DNA from 2 places in the Bradyrhizobium sp. CCBAU 45384 genome. Region 2 is predicted to be linked to the other one. Evidence: predicted binding sites of a transcription regulator. Region 2 holds the regulator's gene; the other holds the start of a gene.
What was found. The regulator HrcA, encoded in region 2, represses chaperone genes, less so after heat shock. The targets are predictions, from matches to a motif close to GTTAGCACTCNCNNNNNGNGAGTGCTAAC.
Positions count from the first base shown of each region.

Region 1: the regulator HrcA is predicted to act here: its motif matches at 1,394-1,422, upstream of XH80_RS03150 (co-chaperone GroES).

Region 1 covers NZ_LBIZ01000063.1:802-7,933, forward strand. Annotated here, with positions in the region: gene XH80_RS03145 (hypothetical protein) at 1-427, shown strand, start outside; gene XH80_RS03150 (co-chaperone GroES) at 1,459-1,773, shown strand; gene groL (chaperonin GroEL) at 1,854-3,497, shown strand; gene XH80_RS03160 (hypothetical protein) at 3,924-4,346, opposite strand; gene XH80_RS03165 (hypothetical protein) at 4,529-4,738, shown strand; gene XH80_RS03170 (ABC transporter substrate-binding protein) at 5,356-6,336, opposite strand; gene XH80_RS03175 (hypothetical protein) at 6,609-6,977, shown strand.
Region 2 covers NZ_LBIZ01000110.1:84,192-91,323, forward strand. Annotated here, with positions in the region: gene XH80_RS21150 (penicillin-binding protein activator) at 1-766, shown strand, start outside; gene hemW (radical SAM family heme chaperone HemW) at 981-2,138, opposite strand; gene rdgB (RdgB/HAM1 family non-canonical purine NTP pyrophosphatase) at 2,125-2,760, opposite strand; gene rph (ribonuclease PH) at 2,772-3,485, opposite strand; gene hrcA (heat-inducible transcriptional repressor HrcA) at 3,668-4,756, shown strand; gene grpE (nucleotide exchange factor GrpE) at 4,855-5,460, shown strand; gene pncA (bifunctional nicotinamidase/pyrazinamidase) at 5,582-6,304, opposite strand; gene XH80_RS21185 (hypothetical protein) at 6,436-7,132, opposite strand, start outside.

The sequences.
Region 1 (7,132 bases), on a different contig from region 2:
GCTGGACATTGAGGCGCAGGTGAAGCGGCGCCTTGCTGACGAGTATGATGCGGCGCAGGCGCGCGGCGAAGTGCAGTCGGCCGGCGGGGACCGGGTGAGCAAAGTTTCAAAGGAGAACAATGCTCCAACAGCCGCCGACGTCGGCCTCTCCCGAAAAGAAATCCACGAAGCCCGCCAGATCAGGGACGCCGAGAAGCGCGACTCGGGTATCGGTAGACGGACCGTCGACGCAGTCTTGATGGCAGGCAAAGAACCGACAAAAGCTGCGGTCTGTAAGGCAACGGCAAAAGCCGCCACCGAAAACGCCGAGACCTCAAATCTGTCGCCGTCCGACATACCGCGAGCTGCTCGGCGCGATTGCCTTGAGGTACTCCGGCGCAGTACCTTGCAGCCAAGTGGTCTATCCCGCTCGATTCCACCTATGTAATCCCTCACCGCCAAATCAACGGCGGGAAAACCTGCCCCGGTATCCTCAATGTGGAGAGGATCATTCGTCAGGCTCGACAGGGCGTATAATTACTAAGTGCGATTATCCTTCATCTAAACAACATGATCACCTCTCTTGTTGCATTATTGGGTCCGTTCATTTTGAACGCCGCGGTCAGTCTCGCTAAGCGCCTCGGCAACCTCTCGTCGACGCCTGTTATTCGCTTTGTGCTGGCCCTCTTTTCGCTCGTGGGCGTCATTTGCTACAGCGCGCTTAATGGCACCCCGCTCGATGTAAATTCGGTCACCAGCATCGTTGGGACACTTTTCCTCTCGGCAAGCATTTTTCGCAGCTCACGGCACCTATAGCCTGTTCTTCCAGCAGGTTGCCGATGCTGTCGCCTCGTACACTCCTTCTGACCAGGGCTAAAATCGAGCGATAGCGGCGGTTGTCGCCAGTAGACACTGAGGTCCGCATGATGTTCCTGGTCGAAGCGGGTCCCTCCCAGGCCCCTATCCGGTATGGCACAAGCGCGCCCCGAAATTTCACCAGCCAGCTAAGGTGATTCTTGGGTTGACACGGTTGACAGGTTGACAGGCGGGCACCTTCCCAGAGCTACTCACTGAAACAGTCTCACTGAAGCGTCAACACGCACACGTAGTTTTGCTGTTCTCTCGACGGAGGGAGAGAATCTCTAAAGAAAGTTGCTCGACTGCTGCGGCTCAGGTTATCTCGCTAGGCGAGAGGGATGGGATTTCCCGACTTCTCCGCGTACCGTGACGGGATCTAGACCGCCGTTGGACGCGGCATCATAGTACCTGAACATGCTAACCCAGACGCCGGCCAAGAGTTCATTCCATGGCTCCTTTAGGTGGCTCTGAACGAGCCTCCAGTGAGGGCGATGGATTTTCGAAATCCTCGTCGCTTTGTCTTGTATGCCGGCCAGGCCGGCTTATTTTCGGAGCGGTTAGCACTCGCTCGCTTCGACTGCTTGTTCAAAAATATAAACGACTAGAAGATAGGAGGAGAGCATGAAATTCCGTCCGCTTCACGATCGGGTCGTGGTCAAGCGCATCGACGCGGAAGAGAAGACCGCTGGCGGCATCATCATTCCCGATACAGCCAAGGAAAAACCCTCCCAGGGTGAAGTCATCGCCGTTGGCCCCGGTGGCCGCGACGAAGCCGGCAAGCTGGTTCCGATCGACCTGAAGGTTGGCGACCGCGTGCTGTTCGGCAAGTGGTCGGGCACCGAGGTCAAGATCGACGCCGAGGAACTGTTGATCATGAAGGAGAGTGACATCATGGGCGTTCTCACCGAGATGTCTTCCAAGAAGAAGGCCGCCTAATCCACCGCTCGCATCGCTCAAGTGCCTGCCGGTCGCCTCATCAAGGCTGAGACCAAGTCAAAAACTCAGGGAAACCCACCATGTCAGCCAAAGAAGTGAAATTCGGCGTCGACGCCCGCGACCGCATGCTACGCGGTGTCGACATCCTCCACAATGCAGTGAAAGTGACGCTCGGCCCAAAGGGCCGCAACGTCGTCCTCGACAAGTCGTTTGGCGCGCCCCGCATCACCAAGGACGGCGTCACCGTCGCCAAGGAGATCGAGCTCGAGGACAAGTTCGAGAACATGGGCGCGCAGATGGTGCGCGAAGTCGCCTCCAAGTCCGCTGACGCGGCCGGCGACGGCACCACCACCGCCACCGTGCTCGCGGCCGCGATCGTCCGTGAAGGCGCCAAGTCGGTTGCCGCCGGCATGAACCCGATGGACCTCAAGCGCGGTATCGACCTCGCGGTCGAGGCTGTGGTTGCCGACCTGCAGAAGAACTCCAAGAAGGTCACCTCGAACGACGAGATCGCCCAGGTCGGCACGATTTCGGCCAATGGCGATGCGGAGATCGGCAAGTTCATCTCCGACGCCATGAAGAAGGTCGGCAACGAGGGTGTCATCACCGTTGAGGAAGCCAAGTCGCTCGAGACCGAACTCGAAGTTGTCGAGGGCATGCAGTTCGATCGCGGCTACATCTCGCCCTACTTCGTCACCAATGCCGACAAGATGCGCGTTGAGATGGATGATGCCTACGTCCTGATCAACGAGAAAAAGCTATCTCAATTGAATGAACTACTTCCCTTGTTGGAAGCCGTGGTGCAGAGCGGCAAGCCGCTTGTGATTATCGCCGAAGACGTCGAAGGCGAAGCGCTCGCCACGCTCGTCGTCAACCGTCTCCGCGGCGGTCTTAAGGTCGCTGCTGTCAAAGCTCCGGGCTTCGGCGATCGCCGCAAGGCCATGCTGCAGGACATCGCGATCCTGACCGGCGGCCAGGCCATCTCGGAAGACCTCGGCATCAAGCTCGAGAACGTCACGCTCAACATGCTCGGTCGCGCCAAGAAGGTGATGATCGACAAGGAGAACACCACGATCGTCAGCGGCGCCGGCAAGAAGGCCGACATCGAAGCTCGCGTGGCGCAAATCAAGGCGCAGATCGAGGAGACCACCTCGGACTACGATCGTGAGAAGCTCCAGGAGCGTCTCGCCAAGCTCGCTGGCGGCGTCGCGGTGATCCGCGTCGGCGGCGCGACTGAGGTCGAGGTCAAGGAGCGCAAGGATCGCGTGGACGATGCGATGCATGCGACCCGCGCGGCGGTTGAAGAAGGCATCCTGCCGGGCGGCGGCGTTGCGCTACTGCGTGCCTCCGATCACCTCAAGGGCATTCGCACCAAAAATGACGACCAAAAGACCGGGGTCGAGATCGTGCGCAAGGCGTTGTCCTACCCGGCCCGCCAGATCGCAATCAACGCGGGCGAGGACGGCTCGGTGATCGTCGGCAAGATCCTCGAGAAGGATCAGTACGCCTATGGCTTCGACTCGCAGACCGGCGAATACGGCAACTTGGTCTCCAAGGGCATCATCGATCCGACTAAGGTAGTTCGAGTCGCGATCCAGAACGCGGCGTCCGTCGCAGCGCTCCTGATCACCACCGAAGCTATGGTGGCCGAAGTGCCGAAGAAGAATACTGGTGCGGGCGGCATGCCTCCGGGCGGCGGCGGCATGGGGGGTATGGACTTCTAAGTCCCACATAAGAGCTCAACAATAACAAGGCTCGGCAGCGATGCCGAGCCCTTTCCGATTTCCTGGCTGTCAGCCGGGGTCCAACACAGGCGCGCCGTATTGCGCGAGCGCGTCGAAGCCTGCGCCTCCGACGAATGTCAGGCGGCCGAGTTCGAGGGGACGCCGCCCGGAATCATCCCAAGGAGCCTCCATTCCCGGAAACAGCGATAGCAGCTTCCTGGCCGAACTCGCCGCCCAATAGAAACAGATTGCCAACCTTACAAGGACGACGCGCCTCCGCTAAGAGTCCAATCGCGGCGGTCGCGCGCTGGGCGAGCCGCTTCAGATCTGCCCCCACAACCAGACCACCTGTGAACCGGTCTGGACTTCGCACACGGGCCATGAGCCGGCATCGCTCCAATCAAGCGGCGATACTTGTCAGGCTCCTTAGCGGCCGTAGGGGAAGCAGCGGTTGCGATCGAGTGTGAGACCGAAATGCGCTCCCAGTGCAGCGATGGCCGCGTCCTGCTGCGGATAAGGATCGGCATTGGATGCGGCAACGATGATGATCCGGAACCCGCCGCGATCCTTGCCGCCCGGTGGCAGCATCGCTGTAGTCAGTGCATTGCCCTCGCTGTCGCGCAGCGTGAGGAAAAGCGGCATCTCTCGCTGTATATGGGCCTCGAGGCCGATGTCGCGCTCGATCGCGTTGGGCCGCTCGGGATGCCAGGACTGGACCGCCTTCTCCCGTTCGCGGCGGAAATATTGCTCAACTGTGTGGCCCATCAGGCGCGACTCATGCATCGCTTCACCTTCCGTCTCGATACGGAACCAGGTCTTGCCCTTCGGCGCGTCGCAAACGTACTGCATTTCGCCCGTCCTGCGATCGCCTCAATTCTAGGGCGGCGGGCCTGCAAAGCCAATATGAGACTCGCCCCCGTGTATAGCGCTGCACGATCAGAGGGGCCAAGAGTTCCTGATTGGACGTTGAAGTTCTAGTGAGCCAAACAATACTAGGTCGACCGGAATAATCCTCTTCAAGGAGCGTCCCGATGCCTGACGTAAGGGAAAAGCAACGCGAAGCCCGCCGGAAGATCATTCGACAATGGACGACGCTTCCGAAGGATAAACGGCAGTCTAGAAAGGGGATTTCTGAATTCGCCAGGACCGCCGCTCAGCAGAACGAGAATGCATTCGTCCGCAGTCGTCGCGATCCCTATCAGAAGATCATGGGATGGCTATTGCCGCGTGCTCATCTCTGAACGGACTGAGTCCTCTGCACATCCTTCGAAGGCGACACCGAAATTTCGGCAGAGTCATCGAATGTCCTGCCGTGTCCGAACCCCCCGGCAGGGCCGTCACAAAGCGACGAGATAACTGTGAAGCTGAAAGCAACCATCATCGTCGCAGCGCTGCTAGCTGCAACGGCTGCACATGCCGAGACGATCGATCTGAAATGCTGGGCGCGGGGCCTTACGGGTGGCGAGCGCAACTCGGTCTACATAAACGGGGAACAGGTTACCGTTAATAATCTGGACGAGGGGACGATGCACTCTCTGACATTCGGAAGCAATTTGGCCGTCCACGTCACGGATACGCACTTGTTCTTAGACGGCGCTTACGCTCGGCAACATTTGGCAACATCTGTTCGACCCGACCGCTGTCTGGCAAGGTTTCATCAACCGCGTCGACGGCATGTAAACGCGACGGCACTGTCATCAGTGGGCACTGCCAGCTGGTCGGCCGAACCTGCCCATGTCGCGGATGGGTCAAAATGCGAAGAACTCAGGTTGAGCAAATCTGGTCCGCTCTGCCGCGATCACCGGACCTCACCGGCCGGCGCCGTGACACTTGGCTCTCGCACGAGAATTGGATGTGCCTATTCGATGACCTCATCGGCGCGGGCCAACAGCGTAGGGGAGACATTGACGCCCAGAGCCCTCGCGGTCTTCAGGTTGAGAACCATGAAATATTTCGAAGCTTGCTCCACGGGCAATTCAGCGGGCGTAGCCCCCTTAAAGATTTTGTCGATGTAGGAAGCGGCACGCCTATATAGATCGTCCAGATCCGCCCCGTAGCTGACCAGCCCGCCCGCCTTCACGTTGGCCCTATTTGCGAATATGGCAGGCAACTGATGCTTCATTTGAAGTTCGGCCAACAGTTCAGCTTGCACGGTGTATAGAGGCGATGACAACACTAGAACGCCGTTGCATTGATTGTGTGCCATGGTGTGAAATGCGTCTTGAACTTCTGAGACGCTGCTGGCTGAAGCGTGGACGAGCTCAACTCCGAGCGTTTGTGCTGCGCGATCAACCGCCTTAACAGCGGTCGGATGCGAAGGCGTGGTCGGATTCCAGAGCAAGCCGACCCGCGTGGCACCGGGAAGTATTTCCTTCAAGATCTCCAGTTCCTTCACGGACACTTCTGTGAGAAGCATGGACATGCCCGTTATGTTTCCGCCGGGCCGCGAGAGGCTCGTCACGTCTCCAAGCCCGACCGGGTCTGCGTGCTGAGCGAAAACGATGGGAATAGTGCCAGTTGCGCGCCGGGCAGGCCCTACCTGGGTGGATGCAGGTGCGAAAATGACGTCGACCTTCCTGTCGACGAGTTGCTTTGCGAGATCAAACGTTTGATCGACTCGCTCGGCCCATTGAAAATCAATTCTGAGATTCCTGCCTTCGACATATCCTAGATCGCGAAGACCGGCACGGAAAGCCTCCACTTCGCTCGTCCAGCTTGATGCTTCGCCAAATCCCAGATACCCGATCTTCCAAACCCTTGCGAATTGTTGTCCAAGCGACAGCGCCGGCCAAATCAATGCCGCCCCTCCCACAAGCGTCACGAAATGGCGGCGTTTCATGCTGTGCCCCTAAGGGGCCGTGAGCTTAGTTCAATTTTGCTCCACGTCCAACCGGGCGAAGGACAGCTAAACTGCGACGTCGCCCCTGAACCCGCGCTGGTCCGGTCCACCCCCACAATCCGGACGCCACTGTCGTTCGCAAGGACACACCGGGCCAAAAGCGGTCGAAATCGCTGCCTTCCTTGGCCCTGTGCATCGCGCGTTGATCGTCTCCTAGTCCGTCTCCGGGCAAACCACGGGCAATGGCTCGGCTCCCGGTTTTCGGCGAGGATATGATCCGTAGTGACATCAACGGTGTCATGTGGTCGATGACGGTCGAATGTTTTGCATCTCCGCTCATCCTCGCGAGCTTTTTGGCCTACAAACGCTACGGTGCCCGCCCTCTCTTGGTGCTGTGCGCGGTCCTATTTTCTCTCTCGTGGTGGGGAGCGTATGTCCATCTGCTCGGCGGCGTCACCAACTTGGCGCCGCTCTACGCTTTCGTGGTCGGGGTTCTGCTGCATTTTGCGCCGCGGCCGGAGCGGTTGCGGCAATTCCTCGTCGGCGGCACAGTTGCTGCTATCGTGCCTTTTTTCGTCTGCGGCCTCCGGAAGCAGACAGCGCTAACGATCCTGGGTGAAACTCTCGCTCAGGCACGCTAATCTATCTCGTTGCAAACGCCCGCGAAGCGCGCCTTTTTTCCGTCTTGGATACCTTCGCCGCACGTTTCACGGGCCGCATTTCGTACAGCTTCTATTTGCTGCACCCAATTGGATTGTCATTGGCCGCCGCGAGCTTGGTACAATCCTCCGCGGCC
Region 2 (7,132 bases):
CGCGCGCACGCGCGGCATTTCGGTGATCGCCTTCTCGACCGATTCCAGCATCGCCGGCCGCGGCGTCTATCTGCTGAGCTTCCTGCCGGAATCCGACGTCAATCGCATCATCGAATATTCCGCCAGCATCGGAAAACGCTCGGTCGCCGTGCTGGTGCCTGATAACGCCTATGGCAACGTGGTCGAAGCCGCGGTGAAGGCAGCCGTGCCCAGGCGCGGCGGGCGCATCGTCGCATTCGAGAAATACGGCGCCGATCGTGCCACGCCGGCGCGATCAGTGGCGCAGCAGCTCGGCAGTGCGGATGCGCTGTTCATTGCCGATGACGGCGATGCCGTGGTTGCGGTCGCCGATGCGATGACCGCGGCCGGCGCGAATTTGCGCAACATCCAGTTGCTCGGCACCGGCCTGTGGGACAGTCCGCGTGTCTATGCCAGCCCAAACTTGCAAGGCGGACTCTACGCCGCGCCCGATCCGGCCGGCTTTCGCGCCTTCTCCGGCCGCTATCGCACCAAATACGGCGCCGAGCCGATCCGGACCGCGACGCTTGCCTATGACGCGGTGGCGCTGGTCGCCGCGCTCGCGCGCACGCAAGGCACCACGCGCTTCTCGTCCGACGTGCTCACCAATCCCTCGGGTTTCGCCGGCATCGACGGCCTGTTCCGCTTCCGTGCCGACGGCACCAACGAGCGCGGACTTGCGGTGATGAAGGTGACGACAGGGGGCGGTGTTGCGGTCGCGGGCTCGCCGAAGAGCTTTGGGGCGTAGCCAGCACGACGGTGCCGTAGGGTGGGTTAGCTTTGGTGTTTCAGGAGGTTGTCCATCTGGTCTGAACCGAGGAAGCTGAGGTTGCGAAGCTTCAACGTTCCAAGGAAAGACCAGATGAACGTCCACAAGAATGCGCCTTTGACGCCTAAAGGTCGAGAGACATGGTGGGCACGGCGCGCGAAGGGCGCGCCTTTGCCCACCCTACGAGATCTCGCTACGCCGCGAGATCCGCGACCACGGCATCGAGCACCGGAAATCCGCTGCTGGTCACGCGCAAGCGGCCCGTCGCATCGACCGTGATTGCGCCTTCCTCGCGCAGCAGCGAGATGCGCTTGGGGTCAAGCGGTCGGCCCGAGAGGGCCTTGTAGCGCTCGGGGTCGATACCTTCGGCCAAACGCAACCCCATCAGCAAAAATTCGTCGGCGCGTTCTTCGCTGTTGAGGAGATCGTCGGTGACGACGCCGTCGCCATTGGTCTCGACCCGCATCAGCCAGGCTTCCGGGCGCTTCTCGGTGGCGGTGGCGTGCCTGATACCGTCGATGTCGAGGCGGCCATGGGCGCCGGGGCCGATGCCGGCATATTCCTCGCCGCGCCAATACACCAGATTGTGCCGGCACTCGGCGCCGCGCCGTGCGTGGTTGGAGATCTCGTAGGCGGGCAGCCCCAGCCTGTCGCAGGTCTCCTGCGTCACGTCGTAGAGCGCGCGCGCAACCGCCTCGTCCGGCGTCTTCAACTTGCCGGCCTGGTGCAGGCCGAAGAACGGCGTGCCCTCTTCGATGGTGAGCTGATAGAGCGACAGATGCTCGGCCGCTTCACCGATGGCGAGACGCAGCTCCTCCGCCCACATCGCCGGCGTCTGGTCGGGGCGGGCGTAGATCAGGTCGAACGAGTAGCGATCGAACGAGCGGCGCGCGATGGCGACGGCATCGAGCGCTTCGCGCGCGCTATGCATGCGGCCGAGCGCTTTCAGCGAGGCGTCGTCAAGCGCCTGCACGCCGAGCGAGACGCGATTGACGCCGGCCGAGCGATAGCCGGCAAAGCGCGTGGCTTCCACACTGGTCGGGTTTGCTTCCAGCGTGACTTCGACATCGTTGGCGACGCTCCAGTGCTTGGCGATGGCCTCCAGCACGGCGCCGACGGTGGCCGGCTGCATCAGCGACGGCGTGCCGCCGCCGAGGAAGATCGAGGTGACCTCGCGGCCGGGTGCGCGCGCGGCGGTCGTCGCGATCTCGCGCGCAAAGGCCGAAGCAAAGCGCGCCTCGTCGATCGCTGCGTGGCGGACATGGCTGTTGAAGTCGCAATAGGGGCACTTCGACAGGCAGAACGGCCAGTGCACGTAGACGCCGAACGCATCCTTGTCAGCGCGGCTCAAGGCAGATCTCCGCCAGTTTCACGAAGGCGCGGGCGCGGTGCGACAGGCCGAGGCCGAGCGGCGGCAGGCCGTGCTTCTCGATGCTCTCCATCTCGCCAAAAGTGCGCGTATGACCGTCGGGCAGGAACATCGGATCGTAACCGAAGCCGGAAGTGCCGCGTGGCGGCCATACCAGCGTGCCGTCGACGCGCGCCTCGACCTCTTCGAGATGATGATCGGGCCAGGCGACGCAGAGCGCGGAGACGAAATGGGCCTTGCGCTTGTCGGGCTTGATGGCACCGCGCTCCTGCAACAGGCGCTCGATCTGCGCCATCGCGGCGCCGAAGTCTTTGTTTGGACCGGCCCAGCGCGCGCTGTAGATGCCCGGTGCGCCATCGAGCGCGTCGACCACGATGCCGGAATCGTCGGCGAAAGCAGGCAGCCCGGTCGCCTGCGCCGCCGCGATCGCCTTGATCGCGGCATTGCTGCGGAAGTCGTTGCCGATCTCGTCAGGCTCGGAAAGGCCGAGCTCACCGGCCGACACCACCTCGATGCCGTGAGGCGCGAGCAGCTCCTTCATCTCGGCGAGCTTGCCGGGATTGTGGGTGGCGATGACGAGCTTTCCGGTGATTCGGCGGTGCATGGGCCTATTGACTACGCGACAGCCAGTTTCTGCAAGTCCACCAGCCGCGCGATGCCCTTTTGAGCGAGAGCGATCAGCTTCAGGAACTCGTCCTGCGTGAACGGCTCGCGTTCCGCGGTGCCCTGCACCTCGATGATGCGGCCATCGCCGGTCATGACGAAATTGGCGTCGGTCTCGGCCTCCGAATCCTCGGCATAGTCGAGATCGAGCACCGGCGTGCCGTTGTAGATGCCGCAGGAGATCGCGGCGACGTTGTCGCGCATCACGTTGGCCTTGACCATGTTGCGCGCCTTCATCCAGTTGATGCAATCGGCGAGTGCGACCCAGGCGCCGGTGATCGAGGCGGTGCGGGTGCCGCCGTCGGCCTGCAGCACGTCGCAATCGACCGTGATCTGGCGCTCACCGAGCGCTTCGAGATCGACGATGGTGCGAAGCGAGCGGCCGATCAGGCGCTGGATCTCGACGGTGCGGCCGCTCTGCTTGCCTGCGGAGGCTTCGCGGCGGGTGCGTTCGGAGGTGGCGCGCGGCAGCATGCCGTATTCGGCGGTGACCCAGCCGCGCCCCTGGCCCTTCAGCCATGGCGGCAGGCGGTCTTCCAGGGTGGCGGTGACGAGCACATGGGTGTCGCCGAATTTCACCAGGCAGGAGCCTTCCGCATATTTGACCACGCCGCGCTCCAGCGTCACGGGGCGCAATTCGTCGGGCGCACGGCGGCTTGGCCGCATGGGAAATCCTCCAGAACTCATGGTCTAGAACTTGTGGGGTAGGGCTGTTCGCGGTGCTTGTAGGTGGGGTCAGGGTGGGCAGCAAGGCTTTTTCACCCCCCGATATCCACCCCGCAAACGCGACGCTTGTCAGAACCGTCCTGGATGGACAAATTATGTGCATCTGAGAGGAGTTACCGTCTGTGGCCCATCACGATCCGATCCATCTGATCGCGCCGCGCGCAGGCCTCGCCCAGCTCAACGAGCGCTCCCGCGACATCTTTCGTCAAATTGTCGAAAGCTATCTCGCGACTGGCGAACCGGTTGGCTCGCGCAACATTTCCCGCTTGATCGCGATGCCGCTGTCGCCGGCCTCGGTCCGCAACGTCATGGCCGATCTGGAACAGCTCGGGCTGATCTATGCGCCGCACACCTCGGCCGGCCGCTTGCCGACGGAACTCGGCCTGCGCTTCTTTGTCGACGCCTTGATGCAGGTCGGCGACCTCAACGAGGCCGAGCGGCAGTCGATCCAGAGCCAGCTGACCTCGGTCGGCCAGGCCCAATCGGTCGAGGCGGCGCTGGACCAGGCGCTGACGCGGCTGTCCGGCCTCACCCGCACCGCAGCCGTCGTTCTGACGCCGAAGTCCAATACGCGGCTGAAGCACATCGAATTCGTCCGATTGGAACCCGAGCAGGCGCTGGTGATCCTGGTCGGCGAGGACGGCCAGGTCGAAAACCGCGTGCTGACGCTGCCGCCGGGGGTTCCCTCCTCGGCCATCACTGAAGCCGGCAATTTCCTCAACGCGCGGATCCGCGGCCGCACGCTCGCCGAGGCGCGGCTCGAGCTGGAAACCGCGCTCGCGGAAGCTCGCGCCGAGCTCGATCAGCTGACCCAAAAGGTGATCTCGGCCGGGATCGCGAGCTGGTCGGGCGGCGAGAACGAGGACCGTCAGCTCATCGTCCGCGGCCATGCCAATCTATTGGAAGATCTGCATGCGCTGGAGGATCTCGAGCGTGTCAGGCTGCTGTTCGACGATCTCGAGACCAAGCGCGGCGTGATCGACCTGCTCGGGCGCGCCGAAACCGCTGAAGGTGTCAGGATCTTCATCGGCAGCGAGAACAAGCTGTTTTCGCTATCGGGCTCTTCCACCATCATCTCGCCCTACCGGGATGCCGCCGGCCGCATCGTCGGCGTTTTGGGCGTGATCGGGCCGACGCGGCTGAATTATGCCCGCGTGATCCCGACCGTGGATTACGCCGCCCGTATCGTCAGTCGCCTGGTGGGAGGCTGACCGGCATTTGAGCCGATCACGGGCGCTTGATTTTCAGCGCCCGAAGCACGATATCCGGGCCAGAAAACCTCCCCTTGAGCGAGTTCGAGAAGCAGCCGATGACCGATCCAACCCGGCAACCCGAAGACACGACTGCCGCGACCGGCGAGCCCGTGGTGTCAAAGCCCTACATCATGCCCGACGATCCCGAGCCGGGTTCGGTGGAGACGTTGCAGAAGGAAGCCGCCGAGGCCCGTGACCGCATGCTGCGGACGCTGGCCGAGATGGAAAACCTGCGCAAGCGCACCACCAAGGAGGTCGCCGATGCCCGACTCTACGGCATCACCGGCTTTGCCCGCGATGTGCTCGAGATCGCCGACAATCTCCAGCGCGCGCTCGACGCCGTTCCGGCCGAGGCGCGCGCCGCCGCCGATCCCGGTCTGACCGCGCTGATCGAGGGCGTCGAGCTCACCGAGCGTTCGCTGCTCAACGCACTGGAAAAGCATGGTGTGAAGAAGCTCGATCCCCAGGGTCAGAAGTTCGACCCCAACTTCCATCAGGCGATGTACGAAGTGCCCGATGCGTCGGTGCCCACGGGCACCGTCGTGCAGGTCATGCAGGCCGGCTACACCATCGGCGAGCGCGTGCTGCGGCCGGCGCTGGTCGGCGTCGCCAAGGGCGGCGCAAAGGCCGCGCCTGCTGCGAACAGCAACGAGGCGAACTGAGCGATGAAGTCATTCCGGGGCGATGCGCAGCATCGAACTACGGTGCGCAATTGCGCACCTGAGAATCTCGAGATTCCGGGTTCGGCTCTGCGAGCCGCCCCGGAATGACGATCGTCCAGTCTTACGCGCTCAACGCAATATCGCTCGACTGAATCCGCTTCACGCCGGCCTTGGCCATGTCGGCCCAGGCCTTGGCCAGCGAGCCCTGCGTGTCGATGCCGCGGCAGGCGTCCTCCACGACATAGACCTCAAAACCCGCCTTGCGCGCATCGAGCGCGGTCCAGGCGACACAGAAATCCGTGGCGAGACCCGCGACGAAGACGCGCTTGATCTTGCGCGACTTCAGATAGGCGGCAAGGCCGGTCGTTGTCTTGCCGTCGGCTTCGAGGAACGCCGAATAGCTGTCGACGTCCTTGTGAAAGCCCTTGCGGATGATGAGCTCGGCCTGCGGGATCGAGAGATCCTTCGACAGCGAGGCGCCCTCGGTGCCCTGCACGCAATGGTCGGGCCACAGCACCTGCTTGCCATAGGGCAGGTCGATGGTCTCGAACGGCTTCTTGCCGGAATGCACCGACGCGAACGAGATGTGGCCGGGCGTGTGCCAGTCCTGCGTCATCACCACGTTCGAAAATGCCTTCGCCATTTTATTGATGACGGGCACGACCTGCTCGCCTTCCTTCACCGCAAGGCTGCCGCCCGGCAGGAAGCAGTTTTGCACGTCGATCACGAGCAGCGCGGAGCTGTCGTCCGGCTTGATCGCAGCTGCTGCAAACAGTGCCGATGGAGCAAGGGCCACAAGCGCCGTCGTTCCCATCGCGGCCAAGATCTGTCGTCGATTAAGCATCGTCCGCCTCCCCTCCAGGATGATCCAAAACCTGATCCAATGCAGGCAAGCCTAGTTCCGTTCGTGTACGAACGAAAGCCCGAAAATGCGGCCGGGTTTGGTGAGTGGTTGGGCTGTCAGCCCCCCGTTTTCTACCCCTTCGGCTGGATGCCGTCGCGCACGGCGCGGAAGCGGGTGAAGGCGTCGGACCACTGGTCGCGCGGGGCGCTGGCGATGATGCGCAGCGAGGTGCCGCCGCCGAAGCGGATCCACTGCACCACCGTCACCGGGATCTTGTCCCTGCCGCTGACGCCGTCGATCCGGGTCTCGAAGCCCGGCTGGCCGTTGATGCGGATCGGCTCCGACATAGTGACCTTGGTTTCGCGCAAGCCGGCGATTTGAAGCGCCGCCTCCTGGGCGAAGCGCGCGCGGTCGTCGGCGGCCTGCGGGGTGGCGCCGATCAGGCCGAGGATCATGAACGGCTTGGATTCATAGCCCGAGCTCTCATTGCCATCGGCCAGGATGATGCTCGAGCCCGGCACCAGCGTGCGGATATCCTTGAAGCCGGCGAGATCGGTGATCTTGAACGGCAACAGCCCGATCTGCTCGTCAGCCGACACCTCCTTGCGGATGACGGCAGTCGCAAACATCTGCCGCACCGCCTCGTCGGTGTAGATCTTCGAAGCGTTCTCGGGGATTTGCACCGCGACATAGCCGGAGAAGCCGGTGCCCGGCACGATCATCGAATAGCGCTTCACCAGCGTGTCGCCAGCCTTGGCACTTTCGGTGGTAAAATACGCAAGGCCCGCTGATGTCTCGATCTTGTCCGGCTTGACGCCATTGGCGCCG